Regions from separate parts of the Anoxybacillus suryakundensis genome, predicted to be linked through region 1. Evidence: riboswitches for the same ligand, from Rfam matches in the RefSeq annotation. Region 1 holds a riboswitch; each other region holds the start of a gene.

Region 1 (7,929 bases):
AGCAAAAGGCATCGCGCTAGATGTTGACGTCACAAAAGAACTCGGCATTGTTGCGAATGCGATGGAAACACTTTGTGATGCAAAGCATGAAATGGAAAACATCGCACGCGAATATTTAGCGACAACACGCAACTGCTTCTTTATCGGTCGTGCAGTTGACTATTATGTCGTATTAGAAGGCGCATTAAAGCTAAAAGAAATTTCTTACATTCAGGCAGAAGGTTTTGCAGGCGGGGAATTGAAGCACGGCACAATTGCGTTAATTGAAAAAGGTACACCGGTCATCGCACTTGCGACACAAGAACATGTGAATTTAAGCATTCGTGGGAACGTAAAAGAAGTTGTCGCGCGCGGTGCCAATCCGTGCATCATTTCCATGAAAGGATTAGATATGGAGGACGACCGTTTCGTCATTCCAGCTGTTCATCCAATGCTTACGCCGCTTGCATCTGTCGTTCCATTGCAGCTCATTGCTTACTATGCGGCACTACATCGCGGTTGCGATGTCGACAAACCACGCAACTTAGCGAAATCGGTAACGGTGGAATAAAGCTTAAAAAACACACGTCATGGATTACGATGCATGTAATCGGACGTGTGTTTTTTCGTGTAAATATTTATGCCTTGTTGTTTCGTTTGTTTTGCTGATACAGTTGTACGATTTGTTCCTCCTGTTCGCGAATGGTGACTTTTGGAACAGGGGTCGGTTTTTTGTTTTGATCGATGGCGACCATTGTTAAAAAGCATGTCGTTGTTAAGTGATGTTCGCCTGTAAATAAATCTTCTGTTTCGACTTTGACGAATACTTTCATGGATGTGCGACCGGTCGAGTAGACGAATGCTTCGAGTTTTAAAATGTCACCTACTTTCGCGGACGAAATGAAATCAACTTTGTCGATCGAAACGGTGACGACTGCTTTTCGTGCATGACGCATGGCGGATATTGCCGCAATTTCATCAATGTAAGCTAAAACGGTACCGCCAAAAATCGTGCCGAGATGGTTCGTATCAGAAGGTAATACGAGACGCGTTTGAATCGTTTTTGACTGCTCGACGCTTACTTCCATGATTTCATCCCTCCGTACGCTAAAAGACGCTCGCGGTATTCGCGTGCTGCCTCTACCATCACTTGAAGTGCGGCAATCGTTTCTTCTTCTTTTCGAGTTTTTAATCCGCAATCTGGATTGACCCAAAATTGTTCTGGACGAAGAACGCGAAGTGCTCGTTCGATTTGTTCGCTTAGTTCTTCTTTTGTCGGAATGCGTGGGCTATGAATGTCATACACCCCTAATCCGATTCCCTTCTCATACTCATATGTTTCAAATACAGAAACAAGTTCACCATGGCTTCGTGACGATTCAATGGAGATGACATCCGCATCAAGTTCATCAATGACATGCATCATATGTTCAAATTGTGAATAGCACATATGCGTATGAATTTGCGTCTCCTTTTTCACCGATGAGGTCGTGATACGAAATGCGATAACGGCATCTTCCCAATACGATGCGTGTTTCTCTTTTTTGAGCGGCAGTCCTTCCCGTAACGCTGGCTCATCGACTTGAATGATGCGTATCCCTTCTTTTTCTAACAGCAACACTTCCTCACGAATCGCAAGGGCAAGCTGCATAAGTACCTGTTTGCGTGAAATATCGTTGCGAACGAACGACCAGTTCAATATCGTCACAGGTCCCGTCAGCATTCCTTTCACAGGTTTGTTCGTTAACGATTGAGCATACACCGTTTCTCCTACAGTCATTGGATGTAGATGCGCAATATCGCCAAAAATAATTGGCGGGCGCACACAACGCGAGCCGTACGATTGTACCCAACCGTTTGTCGTGCATGCCATCCCTTGTAGCTTTTCACCGAAAAACTCCACCATGTCTGTACGCTCAAATTCGCCATGGACAAGCACGTCGAGCCGTAGCTGTTCTTGAATGTCGATCCATTTTGCGATTTCTTTTTTTATAAACGATTTATATTGATTGTCATTCCATTCACCTTTTTTCCACTTCATCCGAGCTTGGCGCACGTCGCTCGTTTGTGGAAAGCTGCCAATTGTCGTTGTCGGAAAAAGTGGAAGCTGCAAATGGGCTCGTTGTGCTTTTTGTCTTTCGCTATAAGATGTTCGGTTTAATGGAACGGTTGTGATATCGTCTGTTTGTTTAGATTGACGGAACTTGGAAAAATAAACGGTTGTTTGTTCATCGTATTTGATTAGCTCGTCGATCGTTACGTTTCCTTTCATATGCTCTGTCAACATACGTATTTCATCTAATTTTTCATCCGCAAATGATAAAGTACTAGCAAGTTCTGTTGGTAACGTATGTTCATGTTTTGTTGTGACAGGGACATGTATTAAGCTGCAAGACGGTTGAATGATCAGTTGTTCAGAAACGCCTGCTAAATGATGAAGGAGCTTCGCTTTTTGCACAAGCGAACTTTTCCATACATTTCGGCCGTCGACAATACCAGCAACTAATATTTTATCTTTCGGAAATCCGTAAGTATTTATGACTTCCATGTTTTCGCCATCATCATGAACAAAATCAAGCCCAATGCCTGCGACAGGCAAAGCAACAACTTCACGGTAATGAGATACGCTAGCAAAATACGTTTGTAAAATAATATTTATGTTCGGTATATCGCGGTGAAAAACGTTGTATACATGATGAAATGCGTTGATGATATCATCGTCTATATTTTGAACGAGAATCGGTTCATCCATTTGTACGAACGACACTCCAGCCTCGCCTAGTTGTTTTAACAATTCCACATAAACAGGAACTAAGTGCGCAAGATGCTTTCGCCATTCGTTGCGATCGTATTGTTTCGAAAGTAAAAGAAATGTAATCGGTCCAAGTAACACAGGCTTTGCTTCAATATGGAACGTTTCTTTTATTAGTTTGTATTCTTGCAATAGCCGATTTTCCACCAATTTCGGCTTAGTTTGCCCGATTTCAGGAACGATGTAGTGATAATTTGTATTAAACCATTTCGTCATTTCAAGGGCATGTTGTCCGTTCGTGCCACGCGCCATCGCAAAGTATTGCTCTAGCGGATTAACTATTTGTTTGAATCGCTCTGGAATATATCCGAACATAAATGCTGTATCTAACACATGATCGTATAAGGAAAAATCTCCGATCGGAATGAGATCAATTCCTTTCTCGACTTGTTTGCGAATCGAATCAAGTCGAATCGTTTCCATCGTTTTTGTGAACTGCTCTTCGTTCATTTGCCCATTCCAAAAAGATTCTAATGCTTTTTTCCATTCCCTCTTTTCTCCAATACGTGGATATCCTACATTCGAACTGTAGATTAACATATACAAGCACCTCCAGTTATTTTATCCCAATCAAGCAGAAAAACCCCCTTCCAAACAGAAGGAGGGCATAGCTAACTCGTATTGAGATACGTGAAGTGCCTCAACATCATATGTCCTCACTCCTCCCTATGACGCGTAGGTCGTAAGTGCATACAACAGGCAGGTCTCCTGACTTAGCTTCATCGCTGTTTATCTCCTTCCCATTTCAAATGAAACAGTGGATTGTGATAAACAGCTCTGCATCACAGTGGCGCGACCGTGTTGGACTTTCACCAAACTTCCCTTTTAAGATTCACAGCATGTGTGAACCACCTGTTGCGTGAACTTATTATTTTGTTGTATAAAATTCAGAATAAACGAACTTTTTGTTTTTTTCAACCGAAATATTTTCTCGTGTGGAGTTTTGAGAGATGTAACGCCGTAGTTAATGGTTATATTTTTCTTTTAAGTTAATATTAATATTTTATTGATAATTTTATGTTAAAAAGTATTGATTTTTTTTGTTATAGTTTTACATAAAGTGGATTTAAATATAAATTTTTTTAATGAAAGGGAGGCAGAAGGGTTATGTTAACTAACGAAAACAAAAACTTGCTAATGAAAATAAAGGACATTTTGATTCGAGAAGTTCCTAAAACGACCGATATTATACAAATATATAGATTGTTACAGGATAATAATTACTCGGAATACAAGTGTAGTGTACTAAAAGAACCTCGTTGGAGCGATGATGCATTTATTGTAAAAATTTCAGATAGTAACTCATCGGACTTTACGTTGAAAATTCACTATGATAAATATCCTATGGCATCACATGTTTATAATTCTCCCCATTTACTTACCAAGCTGGAGCAGTGTTTATTTTCAACCACTATTGTTGAAACATTTATTATACCCAATGGCCACCTAAATAACATAAGGTTTGTCTTTTATGAATATATTGACGGTACTCCGCTAGATAAGCTATATACATGCACCTTAAAACCATGACTTCTGTATGAACACCTTTTTTCATGGCTATACTGCTCCTAAATATTTCTATACAAAAGGAGCGGAATTGGCATGAAACGTTTGAAAATCACAAATGATCACGGCTGGACACCTCGAACCCTTCGGAAACAAGAACGGAAAATCAAAGATGCTTCCCTCCGTGTTCGGGTGACCGCTGTTCGTCTTGTCATGGAAGGTCACCTCGGTAAAGATGTCGCGAAAATGGTCAACGTATGCCGTCAATCGGTTGCCCTCTACGTTGCGCGATTTAATCAAGGTGGGCTCGATCATCTACTCGATCGTCGCTTACCACCTGGTCGCGTGCCATTTCTTACGGAAGAACAACAACAAGAAATCAGACAACTCGTGTTAACTACTACACCTGTGGATGCTGGCTGGGGCATCGCTTCGTCATGGAACACGCGCATTTTACAATCTTACATTCAACAAACCTATGGTGTTTCCATGTCACGGGAAGGGATTCGCAAGTTGTTGCATCGTTTGCGTTTGTCATGGACACGCCCGACGTATAAGCTCGTCAAAGGAGACGCTAAGCGTCAAGCTGCTTTTCAAAGAGAACTTGAATTTATAAAAAAAAACTAATTACCGAGAATGCCATGCTGTTTTATGTGGATGAGACACATGTTCGTGCCTATCAAGCGCTACGTACGACATGGGCAGAAGTAGGAAATCAAAAACACGTGCCGAGCTACGGTCACCACGCCCACGTTTCTATTTTTGGCGCCGTCGATGTTCAACAAGGCGATGTGGTATTTCATCGCGCATCATCCGCCAATGCCGAAACGTTCCTCGACTTTTTGCGCCGATTGAAAGAGAAATATACGGACCGATTCCTCGTGCTTGTGTTGGACAATGCGCGTATTCATCATGCCAAGATGGTGCAAGCCTTTCTTGATGGCGAGGAAGGCGATGCTTTTCATTTCATCTTTTTGCCACCGTATTCTCCACAGTTAAATCCGATTGAACGGCTGTGGAAGTGGTTGAAAGATGAAGTGATTGCCAACGTTTTTCACAAGGATCAAAATGACATTGCCCAATCCATTACTCGCTTTGAACAGTACGTTCTACAACACCCGGATGAGGTGTTACGCCGCATGGGGTGTGCTGTGTGAATCAGAGGTTAAAATGCCAATTTGGATGTATATATCAATTGTTTGGGATTGCACTTACCATTTGCGAATATCCCCTACTTCTTCACTTTCTAGGATCTTGATTCCTTGTTCATTAACTATATCTATATACTTTGCGCTACTTTCAATATAAAAAGCAATATAATTATACTTAATATCCTTATAAGAAAAACTGTTTGTAGATTCTGATGTAGTGTTGCCGTATATAATTTTTACTGTATTTTTATTTAATTGGATATCTTTGATAACTAGCTCACTATTATCTAAATAGCTGTTTCTTGCAATTAGGATCGAAAAGATATATCCGTCTTGAATCCCTCTCTCTCTTTTAATTACCACCACATCTCTTTTTTGAAGAGACTTTAGTATTTTGGAGAAGAAGTATATCTTACCTATAAAGCTTTGAACTTTTAGATTGAACATTTTATTTTGTTCTAGTTTAAATTTTGTTATATTCAATATTAAACAACCTTTCACTTTAATATATATATGTTTAAAATATAATCAAGTATATAAGATTTTCAGAAAGGGGATGTAGTAATGAATTCACAAAAGATCCTAATTTCTTTTATGTTTTTACTTCTTGTAATCTTGGCCGGTTGTAATAATGCAACTACTAGGAGCGTCTCTGAAGTCGATAAAAATTCTTTGCCTATAGGGACAGTAGTTAAATTAAAGGAACTAGATGAAAAAATAATGATTTATGGAAATAACGTCACTCGAAGCACAGATAACAAGAAATATAGGTACCTAGGCTGTTTTTATCCAGATGGTTTTACTTCTAATGATTATAATGTATTTTTTAATGCTAATGATATCGAAGAAGTTTACTATTTAGGCTACAAAGAATGATTATTATAATTACTAAGTAAGGGAAGTCTGCTACGTAAGTAAACTTCCCTTCGGCATTCTTTAAAGGCTAGTTCTCAGAATTTTCTCTTCTTGATTTTCATATCCTTTAAATACCAATGTTTCGATAGCGTCCTTGTTAAAGAAAATATTATACGCATTATTGATAAATCCGTGAGGATAAGGACATCCTACATAATCGTATTGTTTTCCTGTAGTAGACTGCACTACATTTCTTCCATATATCATTACCAAATAATTAATACCATCTAATTTTACTACGCTACCTATTGGTAGAATATCTTTCATAATCATACAGATACCTAGCCTTTCAATTCAATTCCCCAACCAAAGCCTACACCAAGGGCTGTATAAGCTTTTACTTTAGTTTTACTAATATCATATTTTGCTCCAATTGATCCTACTCCTATAGAACCACTGATTGATATTGATTTCTTCGTAAATGGGATCTTGATATCGATACTTGATGAGTATTTATGGAGTGTAGCCTCTCCACCAATTGAAATCCCCTTTTTATTGGCTTTGGCATGCGCTTCAACTTCCCCAACAGATACTTTCGCTTCTCCACCTACATATTTGCTTTTTGCAGAGACACTAGCGCCTGGACCACTGCAGCTTGCTCCCCCTCCTACTCCCCAACCACTGGAGTATCCCTTACTTACAGAACAATTCGGTGTATGAATTGCAACACCCATAACACTGATCCTCCTTTAGATCAAAAAATAAATTATCGCCCATATTATACCACATAAATATAAAAATGGTGTATTTGATAACCTAAAATTGAGCCACTTTTCAACGGTTCGATCACATAAATCTCCGTTTCCGACCTATAAGCTCGTCAAAGGCGATCCAGTGCTTCAAGCAGCCTTTGAAAAAGAACTCGAGTTTATAAAAAAACTAATCATGGAAGAAATCGTTCTTCTTCATGTCGATGAGACGCATGTTCGTGCCTATCTAAACATGGGTTAGTCAAATAACACTCGCTTTTATGGCGAGATTTTTTTATTTTTTCGCTTTACATTGACGTTACGTAAACGTTTATAGTGAAATTGTCAGGAGGTGATTGGGTGGAATATACGGTGCAACAGTTAGCGAAATTGGCGGGGGTGACGAGCCGAACGCTAAGGTATTACGATGAAATCGGTCTGTTGAAACCGGCAAGGGTTAATGCATCAGGCTATCGCATATATGGACCGAAAGAGGTAGATCAACTCCAGCAAATTTTGTTTTATCGCGAGCTCGGGGTGGATTTAGAAACGATTAAGCAAATCATCACCGCCTCATCATTTGACGACGTACAGGCGTTGAAGCAGCATCGCGAAAAACTCTTGGCAGAACGGAGGCGGTTAGAGGCGCTAATCGCCAATGTCGAAAAAACAATATTAGCAAAAGAAGGGAGAATCATCATGAGCGACAAAGAAAAGTTTGAGGCGTTTAAACAGCAGCTTATTGACGAAAATGAACGAAAATATGGCAAAGAAATGCGGGAAAAGTATGGCGATGAGCAAGTGAACAAATCAAACGAAAAAGTAAAAAACATGACGCAAGCACAATACGAAGAAGCGACAAAGCTCGGCGAAGAAG
Region 2 (7,929 bases), on a different contig from region 1:
TTTGTTTATTCCAACTTGTACCATTTGTACATCAGCAACGACTTTTTTTCCCGCGCGAATCGCTGAAATGCCCGCTTCAATCGCACGAGGATGAAATAAAAGACTCTTTCCTAACTCAAAATCGGCGCTTGCATGAATGACGCGTTGAACGATGGCGTATTGCTGTTCAGCAAATGAGTGCTCTCCTATCTCATCATCAATGATTTGAAAGCTTTTTTGTTCAATTTGTTCTGGCTGAACAGTTAATGGGCGAAATGTTGTTCGAAAATCCATTTATTTTTCTCCTTTCTTTTTCATTTCTTCCAACGCACGAATGACGTCAGAAAACTCATGATAAACGACGGGATAAGAAAGTTTCGGACGGCGGATGACAACCGTTTCAATGCCAAGTTGTTGCGCTGCTGCAATTTTTTCATCGACAAATCCCACTCGTCCGCTTTCTTTCGTTACAAGGAGCGTCACACCAAAATGTTTCATCAAAGCCATATCTAGTTGCTTCGTAAACGGTCCTTGCATCGCAATAATATTTTCTTGCGGAAAGCGTAATTGTTCGCACTTTTCCATATTGTCTTTCCGTGGCAACATACGTGCAATGAGACGAACATCGGGAAGCGGGAGCAACTTTTCTGCAAAAATATGCAACGTTTTGCTTCCTGTCGTAAGCATGATGACCCCTCTTTTTTTCGCTGCGTACTCTGCTGCCGCTTCGTAGCTATCGACGAATGTAACGCGATCATACATAATGACGCTTTCTTTTCGTTCATAGCGGATATACGGAACGTTCGCTTCCTCTGCTGCTTGCATCGCTTGTTGCGACGCTTCTTCTGCAAATGGATGGCTCGCATCAACGATCGCTTTCGCTTTATGTTGTTTTATGATCTCAACCATTTCATGCGCGTTTAAACGTCCGATATGCGCACGCAATCCGACATATGACATTTGTTCTGCGGCGTGTTCGGTGACAACTGTAGCCAATACGTCATACCCTGCGTCACGAATGGCTAACGCTAATTGCCTTGCATCGCTCGTTCCCGACAACATAATAATCATTCATCTCACCTCAATGATCATGATGATGGTGGTGGTGATGTTCAGCCATATGAAGCCGATATTGGCACGTATCACAATTCATATGAACCGAGTGACTAAGCACTTCTTGTAACCGATCAAGCACAATCGTTTGTAGCGACGGATGAAAGCCAAAATAATGCGCCAATACAAATGACATATGCGGATACATGCTTTGAAACTCAGAAACTTTCTTTTCTAATCGCTTAATAAGCACGCCTGTAAATAAAAAGTAAGGTAAAACAACGATTTTTTTTGCTCCGAGCTTAACACATCTTACGACAGCCTCATCTAATGACGGATTTGTGACACCCATAAACGCAGGTTCAACGATCGCCTGTTTATTTCGCTCCCAAAATAAGCGAGCAATTTTATATAAATCGCTATTCGCATCGGGGTCGCTTCCTCCGCGTCCAAGCAAAATGATTGCTGTTTGCTCATCCGTAACAACCCCTGCTTCTTTCAGTCGGTCGTTTAAAATCGTAAACGTATCATTATGAATACCAAGTGGTCGCCCATACATAAACGAAACGTGTGGATAGCGCTCTTTTGCCTCGTCAATCGCTGCCGGTATGTGCAGCTTGGAATGTCCAGCTGGAAGTAAAATGATTGGAATGACAATAACATCTGTTGCCCCTTGTTCTACACAATGGGCAATGCCATCAATGATTGATGGAACGCCAAATTCTAAAAAACATGTATGCACATAAAACGTCTCATCAATTTGCGGGCGAATGGTTTGAACAAACTGTCGTACTTGTTCGTTTCCTTCTTCATCTCGACTTCCATGCCCAACAAATAAAACAGCTTTCATTTTCATCACTCCCCACATGCCGCAGGCTCTGCTTTGATCGTTTGTCCATAAGCAAAGCCACCGACCTCTTTTTTTCGCTCAAAAAACTTATGAAATCGCTCGTTTGCATATCCTTCTTCTTTATATTGCACAATAATGCGAGCGATCGTTTCTACAATGTCATCTGGACGAATGCCTTCGGCGACAAGCTGTCCAGGATGTGCATTTCTTCCTACTGTTTTCCCACCTAAAAATAAATCAAACGCCCCTTTACGATAAACAATTCCGATATCTTCATGGACAGCCCCGTAACACGCCATGCCACACCCGTTAAATCCAAGGCGCAGTTCTTTTGGTAAATTCATGCCACCAAATTGTTTATGCAGTTGCTCAGCATAAGGAATCGCATCTTTTTTTTCTCCCTCACAAAAGTCACACGCTTTTATAACACACACATTTCCCGTTGGTGCAACCGTTAAACCTGCTTCTAAAAGTTCACGGACGATGTCGTCTGGTCGTTCTGTTTCCACCGTTACTTTTAAATAATGATCCGCCGTATACGTAATCATCCCTTGCTCGCCGACGATGCGAGCGAGATCCATCATTTGCTTTGGCGTAAATGTTTTATTTACCACTCCCGGACTAACTGCTACTTCCAACCGTTCCGTTGTTTGTTTCTTTGGAGCAGCCACTTTTTCATACGCTTCTTCCGCTAGTGAGCGCATGTTCGTTAACGCCCATGGTTCCGCTTCTGGTCGCAATCGCTCGTGCAGTTTTAACGGTTGGACAGCGCTTGATAGCTTATATTTTCGCTCATAGCCACGAGGGGTAATCATCACACCGTCATGAACGAACGTGGAAGAATTTCCGATAATGACCGTCGTTAACATGCCGATGTCATGCTCTAACATTTCCCCTAAACTCGTTAATACAATATGTTGCCGCTCGCGGTACGCACTTTTCACAAGACCAACGGGCGTGTCTGGTGAACGGTATGTTAATAAAATACGCTGCGCCTCGACAATTTGTTGCGTACGGCGACCGCTCTTCGGATTGTATAGCGCAATAACGAAATCCGCTGCGGCAGCTGCTTCTATTCTTTTTGCAATGACGTTCCATGGCGTTAAATGGTCGCTTAAACTAATCGTGCATGAATCGTGCATAATGGGTGCCCCTAATAAAGCGGCGCAAGAATGAATGGCTGAAATACCCGGAATAATCTCCACTTCGATGCCTGTTTCTTTTTCCCATCCTTTTTCAATTAACACTTCGTAAATGAGCCCCGCCATACCGTACAACCCTGCATCTCCACTTGATATGACAGCCACTTTTTTACCACGTTCCGCCTGTTTAATCGCCTCTTGAGCCCGGCTCACTTCTTCTGTCATTCCCGTGCTAATGACTTCTTTTCCATCGATGAGATCCATGACTAAATCGACATACGTTTTATAGCCGACAATAACATCGCTTTCTTCAATCGCCTCGCGAGCTCGCTTTGTCATATGATCGACACTTCCTGGGCCAAAGCCGACAACAAACAATTTTCCCACCATGTTTTCACCCCTTTTTCCATCGTTCGATCCATTCAAACAGTTGCTGTTCTGTACACATCTTGTTTTCCTTCAGCCATATGCGTAAAAGAAGTGGAAGCGGCAAACCAAGCTCATAAAATATGTTCGTTTTTGTAAATACAAAGGCCGGTGTTCCATGCAAAACGATGCGACCATCATGCATAACAAACACTTCATCCGCCCATTGCCAAACGAAATCAAGATCGTGCGTAATGACAACAGGCGTTGTACCCTCTTTATGCAGCTCATTTAGTTTCATGACTAAGCGCTCGCTCTGCGAAACATCTAAATAAGCAGATGGTTCATCGACAATAAGCAAATGAGGCTTTGGCGCCATCGCCACCGCAAGTGATAACCATTTTTTTTGTCCAAGACTTAAATGATGTATCGGTATATCGCGCCACTTCTCAAGCGAAAACTGTTTCATAATTTGTGCCATTTGCTCGTGATTTCCTTCTAAACTAAGCGCTAGTTCTTCCTCAATCATCGGTGCTAAAAATTGATGTTCTGGGTTTTGAAAAACGACACCAACATGCTTTCGCAAATCTCGCCATTGCTGACGATCTGCTACTTTCTCTCCTTCCCAATACACATCCCCTTTGGTCGGTCGGTAAATACCGTTTGCATGAAGCAACCACGTCGTTTTCCCACAACCGTTTTTTCCAATGAGCGCATATTTTTTTCCTCGTTCAATTGTAAGCGACACCCCTTTTAACACGTGCGCTCCGTTTCGATACGTATAATGAACATTATGAAACCGTAGCATATAAGCCCTCCAAAATAAATAGAACAACAATTCCAATAAACGCTTCAATGATATACCTTCTTGGCAACTGTTCATCTGCACACATTGGAACAGCAAAAGAAACGTTGCGCGCCTGTTGTGCAATCATCATCGTCTCATAATGATGTAATGTTTGACGTAACAACTGTGCAACAGCTAGTGAAGCAAAGCGCCAATCCCGCTCCCCACATTTTATTTGCGCCGTAACAAACAGTTCTTTTGCTGTTTTTTCTACTATAAAAATAAAACGATACGTCAACAACAACAGTTCAATAAATGCTTTAGGAACGTGCCATTTGCTTAATGCGTGAGCAATACGAAAAAATGGCGTTGTGATCGCAAGGAAAAAGAGAACAAGAGAACTTGTAAACGCTCGTAAAAAAACTGTACTTACATATGAAAAGCTTTCACTTATGAAGTGAATTGCGCCATCAAATGAAAAAAGAAGCGGTATGCTACTTCCGAGAATAACGAGCGCTATGAGCATACAAACGCGTAAACAAACGCTCGAAGGCAAACGCGCATATCCAAGCAACCAAACGAGCAACCAAACGATAATGATTAAGCGGACAACATTCGTCCCAAGAAGCGCCCATATGAGCAAAATAAGCGCAAATATTAGCTTAAATGTAGCATTTAATTTCGAAAGACGATTCCGATACGCCCATTGATCAAGCCAACTAACCATTTCTCTTTCGTCCTTTATACAGTCCGATAATATATCCAATCACTCCAGCACCAAACGCAGCTTGTAAAGAAAATAATAACGTCTCTACTTCTCCACCCGGCGGTTCAAATACGACATCAAACCACGGTTCATAATGTGGTGCAATTTGTTGAATCATTTCTTCAGCAGCCGTATCCGCTCCGGCAAACTCTGTATTTTTGACAAACAAGAGCGGCAAAATGATTAAAAGTGCAGCAATGAATAACAATATCCGATCGCTCATTTAAAAAACACTCTCCTCTCCTCTAACACATCTAACTCTCGCTCCGAGTACGTATGCAAAAAGTTCCATACGACAACAGTAAGGAGTCCTTCCGTAATCGCAAGTGGTACTTGTGTCACCGCAAAAATTGAAGCGAATTTTAAAAATGCGCCCCATACGCCACTCGTTACATCTGGAAATGCTAGGGCGAGTTGAAACGACGTCATGACGTATGTCGCCAAATCAGCCATCATCGCCGCTAAAAAGACGGACATACGCAATGATATTCCACACTTTTTACATAAAACGAACAAGCCGTACGCAACGAACGGACCGACCACCGCCATCGAAAATGCATTCGCCCCAAGCGTCGTCAAACCACCATGCGCAAGCAAAAGCGCTTGAAACAATAATACTGCTGTACCGATGACCGTCATAACAAACGGTCCGAATAAAAGCGCCCCGAACCCCGTCCCTGTCGGATGCGAACTACTGCCTGTGACAGATGGAATTTTTAATGCCGACAAAACAAATGTAAACGCTGTAGCGAGTGCAAGGAGTAATTTCACCTCCGGCTTTTGTTTCATCAGATGCGTCATTGTACGTAAACCAATAAAGAAAAACGGTAAAAATAGCAACCACCAAATGAGCGCCCATTGCCAAGGTAAGAACCCTTCCATAATGTGCATCGCATATGCGGAAGGTGAAAGTGCAAATAAAATATAGACCGTAGCGCACATACTAACAATCCAAAACAACGGTTTCTTCACTTTTTCTTCCCCCTTGTCGCAACGCTATATTTAGGCATGACAAAGCCTTCATCGTATGTGTACGTCACATATTCATGCAACATTTCACCATCGCGTACATGTTTTCGTACGATGTCCTTTCCGATCTGCTCATTAACGGCACGATACCAAATGCCTTCAGGATAAACGATAACGACGCACGCATCTTCACAGCGACCGTTACATCGTGTCCGCGTTGTATGAACATACTCATGTAATTGTATCCTGTCAATTTCATCACGAATCGCTTGTGTCACCTCCTCTCCACCTTTTCGCATACAACTCCCTCCGTTACAAATCAACACATGATGTTTCGTTCCTTGTAAATCCCATGTCGCCATATATGTCGCCCCTTTTTAAAAAATAAAAAAGCACCTCTAGGTAGAGGTGCAGAAAAAACGAAAGATTCAAACAATAAAACTTTCACAATTGTTGTGTATTTTTCATCGTCCCCGCACGTCCACCTATATTCCCGTAGGCAGCCGACGTATCGCAAGCAGGCAGGTCTCCTGGCTTAGGTTCATCATCTCGTTGCGCCTTCCCAAAAATCAGTGGCATATTGCAACGAAACTCCCCATCACAGTGGCGGGTACCGCGACGGCTTTGCACCGTTCTTCCCTTTTAAGCATACGGACGTATGCACCGTACTTGCTTCATCGTATATTGTTTTTCAAAGAACACGAATGTTAAGAATATGATACACCATTTTTTTCTTCTCGCCTAGCCTGTTTTATAAAAAAGCACCTTCTCATTCAGAAGGCGCCTTATAGTAATCGCACGAAAATCGTTTCACGATCGTATGTGGAATGATGATTCGTTTAATCGGCTCATTTGGGTTTTCGATTTGTTGAATTAAATTTCTTGCCGCTTCAAAGCCAAGTTGAAAAATATGAATGTCTACCGATGTAAGCGGTGGACGAGAAATTTCCGATAAAAGCACGTTGTTAAAACTGACAATCGATACATCTCCCGGCACGCTTAATCCCATTTCAGCAAGCGTATTTAATACCCCAAGCGCCATCAAATCGTCGGCGACAACGAGCGCAGTTGGCGGTTCGGCAAGTGAAAGCAACTCTTTCATCGCTTCTTGTCCGCCTTCTTTTAAAAATTCTTCATGCACAATGTAATCTTTTCTGTATACAAGCCCTGCAGATTTTAACGCTTTTTCATAACCGCGCAAACGATCCATCGTCACAATAAGATTGACGTTTCCACCAACAAACGCGATGCGCTCATGACCAAGTTCAATTAAATATTCTGTCGCTTCGCGCGCCGCACGCACGTTATCGTTATCAACGTGCGTAATCTCCTCTGCTTTTTTATGCGGTTTTCCAATGACAACAAACGGCACATCTTCTTTTTGTAAATAAGCCATAATTTTATCGTTCGCACGCGAATACAGCAAAATTACACCATCGACGCGCTTTCCTTGCACCATATGCACAACGCCATCGTAAATTTCCGCTTCCGTTTCCCCTGTCGATAACTGCAACGCATATTGCCGATCATGCACCGCTTTGCTAATGCCGCGAATAACTTCTGGGAAGAATGGGTTTTGAAACGCTTTATCAGCTGAGCTCGGCATGACGAGCCCGATCACTTGCGTCGACTTATTTGCTAAACTACGCGCGATGAAATTCGGATGATAGCCAAGCTCTTTCATCGCCTCGCGCACTTTTTTCTTCGTTTTCTCGCTAATGCGCGGGCTATCTGCGATGACGCGGGAAACGGTCGATGGCGCCACATTTGCTCGCTTCGCTACATCTTTAATCGTTACTGTCATAAAAATCCCCCATCTCTTACAAAACAAACGTGTTTGTCGCTTCATCGATGACTCGTTGTTCCCCATTGACAACAATCGTTTTCGGCACGTCCCCAACAAACGAGACATGCAATTGCCATGTTGGTTGGTACGTCCCATCTGTTTTTACATCAAAATGAACGGTATGATCAACAAACGTTGCTCGAATATGCATGCGGATATATTCCCCTTTTT
Region 3 (7,929 bases), on a different contig from region 1:
TTTCCACCTAACGCCAACAGACGCTCAGCCAACTCGTCGATATGTAGCGCTGCTTCATTGTATAACTCTTCAAATTTTGTGTGCAATGTAAAAAACTGTGGTCCTTTCACATACCAATGATAGTTGTGTAGCTTCACATAAAGCACGTTCCAATTTGCAATTTGTTTATTAACTATGTCAATTAATTTCTCTTTCACGCTTATTCCCTCCTTAACTATAAACTTTCCCCTTCTTCATTGTAGCAAACAAAAAAATTTTTGGAAAATGAAACGTACTGTATTATTTTATAAAAAGCTCAGGAAAAAATCCTGAACTTTTTAACCGAACACTTTTTTCAATTCTTCTTTTGGCTGCGATAGCCAATAGCGCATAAGCCGTTTGGCTCCTTCTAAATCATGCAATTTCGCTTGACCGCACTCTTTTTCTGTTGCGGCTGGCACTTCTGTAACCATCGATGCCTCGTTCATTGTCGCCTCAAGCAAGTCAATAATTTCTTCGACTGTTGGTGTACCACTAACAACTAAATAATAACCTGTTTGACATCCCATCGGGGAAATGTCGATAATATCGAAATGATCATATTTTTCGGCATGCTTACGAATGTGCACCGCTAGTAAATGCTCAAGCGTATGAATGGCTGCTGGCTGCATTGCTTCTTTATTTGGCTGACAAAAGCGAATATCAAATTTATTCACAACACCGTCACTGCCGACTTGATGGACACCACAATGGCGAACGTACGGTGCCTTGACCGCACAATGGTCCAGCTCAAAGCTTTCTACTGAAGGCATATGTCCCACCTCTTTTTTAATTGTTACGTTTTTATCATACACAAAAGTCCGACTTTTTTCATCTTTTTTTGTTGGAATGGATTTATACATCTATGTTACAATAAGAAAAAATAGGGGTAGGTGTATGATATGAAGCATATATTCATTTTACTCATTCGCTTTTATCAACGATTTATTTCCCCTTTAAAACCGCCAACATGCCGCTTTTATCCAACTTGTTCTCATTATGGATTAGAAGCTATTCGTCGCTTCGGTGCGCTTAAAGGAGGCTATTTAACAATAAAACGCATTTTAAAATGCCATCCGTTTCATCCCGGTGGATTTGATCCTGTACCAGAGAAAGAGGAAAAATAATTGCCCTTTCTCTTTTTTTTCGGTATGATAAACGATGTAAATCGTAATAATTACGTTTTAAGAAAGGAGAATAATATTGATGAAAGTTCCTGTCACCGTATTAAGTGGGTATTTAGGCTCTGGGAAAACAACGTTGCTTAATCATATTTTAAACAATCGGGAAGGATTAAAAATTGCTGTCATCGTCAATGACATGAGCGAGGTCAATATTGATGCCGAACTCATTCAACAAGGTGGCTTTTCACGCACCGAAGAAAAACTTGTACAAATTCAAAACGGCTGTATTTGCTGTACGCTGCGGGAAGATTTAATGAAAGAAGTCAAAAAACTTGTTGATGCAGGAAACATCGATTATATCGTTATCGAATCATCCGGCATTAGCGAACCGATTCCTGTTGCACAAACGTTTACGTATATCGACGAAGAGTTTGGTATTGACTTAACATCAACTTGTCGATTAGATACGATGGTTACAGTTGTAGATGCTAATCGTTTTTGGCATGATTTCGCTTCAGGTGAAACGTTATTGGATCGTAAACAAGCGATCGATGAAACGGATACACGCGAAGTCGTTGATCTATTAATTGATCAAATTGAATTTGCGAACGTGCTTATTTTAAATAAAATCGATTGTATTTCAAAAGAAGATGCAGACGAATTAGAAACTCTTTTGCGCAAATTAAATCCAGAAGCGAAAATCATTCGAACGACATATGGAAAAGTAGCGCTCCATGATATTTTAAATACGCGCTTATTTGACTTTGAAAAAGCAAGTCAATCGGCTGGATGGATCAAAGAACTAAATGAAGAACATACACCAGAGACAGAGGAATATGGTATTTCTTCTTTTGTATATCGACGCCGTCGACCGTTTCACCCTGAGCGTTTGATGCATTGGCTTGAACATTGGCCTGTTGAAATCGTTCGTGCAAAAGGCTTTTTCTGGCTCGCTTCGCGCAACAATATGTGTGGACTTCTTTCGCAAGCTGGACCGTCCATTATGATTCAGGGGGCTGGCGAATGGATTGCGACATATCCTTCACATGAACGTGAACGCATTTTGCAAGAAGAACAAGAATTGCGTGCAAAATGGGATGATACGTATGGTGATCGTATGACAGAACTCGTGTTTATCGGAATCGATATGGATGAACAGGAAATTTCTTCTTCACTCGATACATGCTTGTTAACGGATGAAGAAATGGGCAAAGATTGGTCAACATTTGTCGACCCACTTCCGCCATTTGTTAGTTTTTCATAGTTTTCAAATCGTAACGATTACGATATAATAAAACGAGAGAAAAGGATGTTTTCTGTTTTTCAGAGACATCCTTCTTTTTGGAAGGAGGAAAAAAATGAGGTTGAACATCATTTTATCAATCATTCTTACGATCACACTAACATTATTTGGATGTAATAAACAAGAACAACTAGCGCCGTCAACGACAGAGAAAACAAACAACAAACTTATCATTTATACAACTGTATACCCACTTCAAGATTTTGCTCAAAAAATCGGCGACGAGCACGTTCAAGTGGAAAGCGTATACCCTCCTGGTGTCGATGTTCACACATATGAACCGACAGCAAAAACGATGCAACAAATCGCAGATGCTGACGCTTTCATTTACATCGGTCAAGGCATGGAAGGATTTGTTGAACGCATCGTCAAAACGCTAGAAAATGAGCGAGTCAAGTTCGTGGAAGCAACCGCAGGAATGGATTTACTTCGATCCAATCATACTCATGAAGATGAGCATGTTCACGAAAACGAACATGCGCATGAAGATGAACAAAAAGACGAATATGATCATGGAGATGTAGATCCTCACATCTGGCTGGATCCGATTTATTCCATTCAAATGGCTGAAACAATTAAACAAACGCTAATAGAACTAAAACCTGAGGCGAAACAAGATTTTGAACAAAACTTTGCTTCGTTAAAACAGCAGCTTGAACAGCTCGATAGCCAGTTTCAACAATTGATAAAAGACGCGAAAACAAAAGAAATTCTTGTTGCTCATGCCGCATACGGCTATTGGGAAAAACGATATGGCTTAAAACAAATAAGCGTAACGGGGCTATCACCAACAAACGAACCTTCACAAAAACAACTCGCTTCAATCATCAAGAAGGCAAAAGAACATAATATACGCTATATCTTTTTTGAACAAAACGTGACATCCAAAATTGCTGAAGTTGTAAAAAATGAAGTTGGTGCTGATGTGCTCATTCTTCATAATTTAGAAGCTCGTACAAATGATGATATCGCAAATAGCAAAGATTACTTTGCCATTATGAATGACAATATATCGGCATTAAAAAAAGCACTACAATAAGCGATCGTAACGGTCGCTTATTTTTTTTGCATATTTTTTCTCTTTTCACATCAAACTATGAAACGACAATGTATGGAAAGGAATGAACATTTCGGTATGGATCACGTATTAACAGCAAGAACGCTCTTTGGAACAACGATGGCGTTTCACATTATTTTTGCGACGCTCGGAGTTGGTATTCCGCTTATGATTTTATTAGCTGAGTTGCTATATCAAAAAACAAAAGACAATGACTATGCACTCATGGCAAATCGTTGGACGAAAGCGCTTGCCATTTTGCTTGGCGTAGCAATCCCGTCTGGAACGATTGCGGGCGTACAACTTTCTCTTTTATGGCCAGGGTTTATGGAAGTGATCGGCAAAGTGATGGCACTCCCATTTCAAATTGAAATTTATGCGTTTTTCGTTGAAGCGTTGTTTTTATCCATTTACGTATATGCTGCTAACCGCATTTCTCCAACGATGCGCATCGTGAGCTTGACGTTTGTTGCCATTGGGGCAGCCGCTTCTGCCATTTTAATTACGAACGTACATGCCTTTGAAGGTACGCCGACAGGCTTTCGGATCGAAAACGGACAAATTGTCGACGTCGACCCATGGAAGGCGTTTTTTAATCCGAGCTTCGCAGTTACAGCTACACACGTTGTTTTATCAGCTTATATGACCGGAGCTTTTACGATCGCTTCCATCGCTGCCTATAAGATGTTGAAAAATAAACATAACGAGCGCATTCAGCTTTTTCATAAAAAAGCACTGATGCTCGGGTTAACAGTCGGTGGTGTGTTTTCTCTATTAACGGCGATCAACGGGCATGAATCAGCGCAACTCCTTCATGAGTATCAACCTGAAAAATTAGCCGCTGCCGAAGGATTGTTTGAGACACAGTCGCACGCCCCCCTCGTTATCGGTGGTTTTACAGATCGCGAAACACAAACGGTAAAATGGGGCATTGAAATTCCCTGGCTGCTTAGCTTTTTAGCTGGTAATCGATTCGATACCGTCGTTGTCGGATTAAATGATTTCCCTGAAGAATGGTGGCCTCCTTTATTCGTCCATACACTTTTTAACGCAATGGTCGGGATTGGCATGTTTCTGCTCCTTCTTTCGATCGTCGGATTCATTTGGCATCGAGTAAAAAAACAACACATATTTCCGAACTGGTTTATGTGGACGATCGTTACCGCCGGTCCCCTCGCCCTTCTCGGCATTGAATTTGGTTGGATTTTTGCTTGCACAGGCAGGCAACCGTGGGTTATTTATCGCATGATGACAACTGCAGAAGCTGTGACTCAATCAACAAATTTAGGAACACTTTTTCTTTTATTTACGTCCATTTACGTATTTTTACTTGTAGCCGTCGTGCTCGTCTTACGTTCGTACTTCCGCCGTCACCCGATTGAACAACATTTATCGACACACATGTAGAAAGGAGCAAGATGATGACAGATGAATTAATTGCTATTTCGATTTTATGGGGATTTATTTTTATTTACGCCGTCATGGCGACGATGGACTTTGGAGCTGGTTTTTGGTCGATGGTATATATGAACCGCCCTCAAACGAAAGCGACGAAAATTGCCAATCGATATTTGTCACCGACATGGGAAGTGACAAATGTATTTATCGTCGCGATCGTCGTGGCGCTCGTTAGCTTTTTTCCAGGAGCCACGTTTATGCTCGGCACAATTTTACTCATTCCTGGAAGCATCATTTTACTTTTGCTCACTATTCGCAGTGCGTTTCTCGTTTTTTCACACGTTGCTCCTAAGTATGAAAAAGTGCTCGTTTACATTTCTGGTATAAGCGGTTTGCTTATTCCAGCCTTTTTAATTAGCGTCTTACCCATTACACATGGATCTTTCGTTGAAACGGTTAATGGCGTCAGTCACCTTCGTCTAGACCGTCTATTTACAAGCCCACACGAATATGCATTCATTGCCTTTGCTATAACAAGCACACTTTTTCTTTCTTCACTTTTATTGGCGGATTACTCGAACGAAGCAAATGAAACCGAAGCCTATGCCATTTATCGTCGCGATGCGCTCATTATCGGGCCATTTGCTCTCCTCTCTTCAATTTTAATTATGATCACGATGCGAAGCGAAGCGCGTTGGTTGTATGATGGGATGATTGCGTATTGGCCATGGCTTGCCGCTTCTGTCGCACTATTTCTCGTGGCTGGTTTAGCTCTTTTTCTTCCTTCATGGAAAAAGAAAAACGGACGTGGAATGCCCCGCCTTGCAGTTGTAGCAATTGTATTACAATATTTTTGTGCAAGTTACGCATATGGAAAAGCTCATTTACCATACATGATTTATCCAGATATAACAATCGAGTCTGGATTTACACATCCGAATACGTTTCGTGCCCTTTTCGTGACGTATATTGTCGGCTTTGCAATTTTATTTCCAGGTTTCATTTATTTTTGGCGACTGTTTATGAAAGATCGGCGCTATTTAGCAAATGATGAAAAATAATGATTGCAAATGTTGAAATTTTTCGTTATAGTTTTAAACGTAAACCTTTTTATACAATATATTGTGATAAAAAAACAAAAAATAACTATATATTGAAACCAGCAAGTGAAGGTGTCCCAATGGACTTAATAGGGAATCTGGTGCGAATCCAGAGCTGTCCCCGCAACTGTGTGCGCAGACGAAATGGAAACAACACCACTGTATACGTCAGCTGTTTGTGGCACGTATATGGGAAGGAATCCAAAGTAGGAAGAAGCGCGAGTCAGGAGACCTGCCTTCCTTGTATCGTTTCATATTCTTCGGGGATTGAGAAGATGAAACGATGGTGAAAGCACGCCTTTTTCCATCGTTTCATCCGCTCAACTAGGGCGGATTTTTATTTTTTAGGGGAAGGGATGTTGGATGATGCACATAAAAGAGCAGCAGGAAGTAAATGAAGAGACGATTCGAAGTTTGTTATTTCATATTTTCAAAGACTTTCCACACTTATCAAGCGAGCGATACGTTGAACGTACCGTACGCTCGCTTGTCCACACGCGAAATTACAACGATATAATAAATAAACTTATTTTAAATGCGCTTGACGAAATTACCGTGGAGCAACCTGATTGGACGTTTGTTGCAGCACGTCTTTATTTACAACAATTATACAATGAAGCTGCTATAAATCGCGGCTACGATCGATTCGAAACATATGGCTACTTTTATGAGTTGCAAACACAGCTCGTCGATCTCGGCATTTACGATCCTTTTGTACTTGAACGGTATACGAAAGAGGAACTACAAGAAGCAGGGACATGGATCGATCCGAAAAAAGACGAGCAATTTACATACATCGGGTTAAAAACACTTGTTGATCGTTATTTAGCGAAAGGTTATAGCGGTGAAATTTACGAACTGCCTCAAGAGCGTTTTTTAACCATCGCGTTAACATTAATGGCGCATGAACAGCCAACGAAACGAATGGCACTCGCTAAAGAAGCATATTGGGCATTATCCAATCAATATATGACGGTGGCTACACCAACATATGCAAACGCAGGAAAATCATACGGACAGTTATCCAGTTGTTTTATTGATACGGTAGATGACAGTTTAATCGGTATTTATGAATCGAATACAGACGTCGCTCGTCTATCTAAAGGCGGAGGCGGAATTGGTGTATATTTAGGAAAAATTCGCGCACGTAACTCGGATATTAAAGGTTTTAAAGGGGTATCGTCTGGCGTCATTCCATGGATGCGCCAATTAAACAATACGGCTGTATCGGTGGACCAACTTGGTACACGTCAAGGGTCTATCGCTGTATATTTAGACGTTTGGCATAAAGATATTTTCTCTTTTTTAGATGCCAAATTAAACAACGGGGATGAACGTCAAAAATGCCACGACTTATTTTATGGCGTCTGCATTCCTGACTTATTTATGGAACAAGTCGAAAAACGCGGGGATTGGTATTTGTTCGATCCACACGAAGTGAAAAAGGTGATGGGTTGGAAAGATAAAAACGGCAATCCGCTAGGTCTTGAAGATTTTTACGATGAACAAAGAGGATGTGGCTCCTTCCGCGAAAAATATGAGGAGTGCGTCAATCATCCACAATTAACGAAAGAGCGCGTTCCTGCGATTGAAGTGATGAAACGAATTATGAAATCTCAATTAGAGACAGGAACACCTTACATGTTTTATCGCGATGAAGCGAACCGAATGAATCCAAACAAACATGCAGGCATGATTTATTCAAGTAATTTATGTACAGAAATTATGCAAAATATGAGTCCAACAACCGTCACAAAAGAATATACACAAGATGGCGAAATTATTATCCATAAAAAACCTGGCGATTTTGTTGTCTGCAACTTATCTAGTATTCATCTTGCTCGCGCGGTTCAAGACGGTGTACTCGAACGGCTCATTCCGATTCAAGTGCGCATGTTAGATAACGTGATCGACTTAAACGAACAGCGA

Evidence for each region. A riboswitch is a leader RNA that binds a small molecule or an ion and turns the genes downstream of it on or off. The one in region 1 is predicted to bind cobalamin.
Region 2: it holds a riboswitch for cobalamin, as region 1 does, so the genes downstream of both, ASC42_RS03090 ((2Fe-2S) ferredoxin domain-containing protein) here and metE (5-methyltetrahydropteroyltriglutamate--homocysteine S-methyltransferase) in region 1, are expected to answer to the same signal.
Region 3: it holds a riboswitch for cobalamin, as region 1 does, so the genes downstream of both, ASC42_RS01125 (ribonucleoside-diphosphate reductase subunit alpha) here and metE (5-methyltetrahydropteroyltriglutamate--homocysteine S-methyltransferase) in region 1, are expected to answer to the same signal.

The regions. Positions count from the first base shown of each region.
Region 1 covers NZ_LIOK01000025.1:9,867-17,795, reverse strand. Annotated here, with positions in the region: gene glmS (glutamine--fructose-6-phosphate transaminase (isomerizing)) at 1-550, shown strand, start outside; gene ASC42_RS12625 (acyl-CoA thioesterase) at 618-1,067, opposite strand; gene metE (5-methyltetrahydropteroyltriglutamate--homocysteine S-methyltransferase) at 1,058-3,331, opposite strand; cobalamin riboswitch at 3,473-3,662, opposite strand; gene ASC42_RS12610 (winged helix-turn-helix domain-containing protein) at 4,394-4,924, shown strand; gene ASC42_RS12605 (IS630 family transposase) at 4,951-5,454, shown strand; gene ASC42_RS12600 (hypothetical protein) at 5,509-5,931, opposite strand; gene ASC42_RS12595 (DUF4176 domain-containing protein) at 6,013-6,324, shown strand; gene ASC42_RS12590 (DUF4176 domain-containing protein) at 6,385-6,636, opposite strand; gene ASC42_RS12585 (hypothetical protein) at 6,645-7,037, opposite strand; gene ASC42_RS12575 (MerR family transcriptional regulator) at 7,413-7,929, shown strand, end outside.
Region 2 covers NZ_LIOK01000003.1:135,400-143,328, reverse strand. Annotated here, with positions in the region: gene ASC42_RS03130 (precorrin-8X methylmutase) at 1-273, opposite strand, end outside; gene cobK (precorrin-6A reductase) at 274-1,050, opposite strand; gene ASC42_RS03120 (sirohydrochlorin chelatase) at 1,061-1,882, opposite strand; gene cobJ (precorrin-3B C(17)-methyltransferase) at 1,888-3,414, opposite strand; gene ASC42_RS03110 (energy-coupling factor ABC transporter ATP-binding protein) at 3,419-4,198, opposite strand; gene ASC42_RS03105 (CbiQ family ECF transporter T component) at 4,182-4,904, opposite strand; gene ASC42_RS03100 (energy-coupling factor ABC transporter substrate-binding protein) at 4,897-5,166, opposite strand; gene ASC42_RS03095 (energy-coupling factor ABC transporter permease) at 5,163-5,915, opposite strand; gene ASC42_RS03090 ((2Fe-2S) ferredoxin domain-containing protein) at 5,912-6,274, opposite strand; cobalamin riboswitch at 6,416-6,596, opposite strand; gene ASC42_RS03085 (LacI family DNA-binding transcriptional regulator) at 6,682-7,716, opposite strand; gene ASC42_RS03080 (glycoside hydrolase family 31 protein) at 7,733-7,929, opposite strand, start outside.
Region 3 covers NZ_LIOK01000001.1:225,423-233,351, forward strand. Annotated here, with positions in the region: gene ASC42_RS01090 (Dps family protein) at 1-197, opposite strand, end outside; gene ASC42_RS01095 (S-ribosylhomocysteine lyase) at 318-791, opposite strand; gene yidD (membrane protein insertion efficiency factor YidD) at 921-1,145, shown strand; gene ASC42_RS01105 (GTP-binding protein) at 1,225-2,406, shown strand; gene ASC42_RS01110 (metal ABC transporter substrate-binding protein) at 2,501-3,484, shown strand; gene ASC42_RS01115 (cytochrome ubiquinol oxidase subunit I) at 3,557-4,909, shown strand; gene ASC42_RS01120 (cytochrome d ubiquinol oxidase subunit II) at 4,924-5,961, shown strand; cobalamin riboswitch at 6,054-6,254, shown strand; gene ASC42_RS01125 (ribonucleoside-diphosphate reductase subunit alpha) at 6,364-7,929, shown strand, end outside.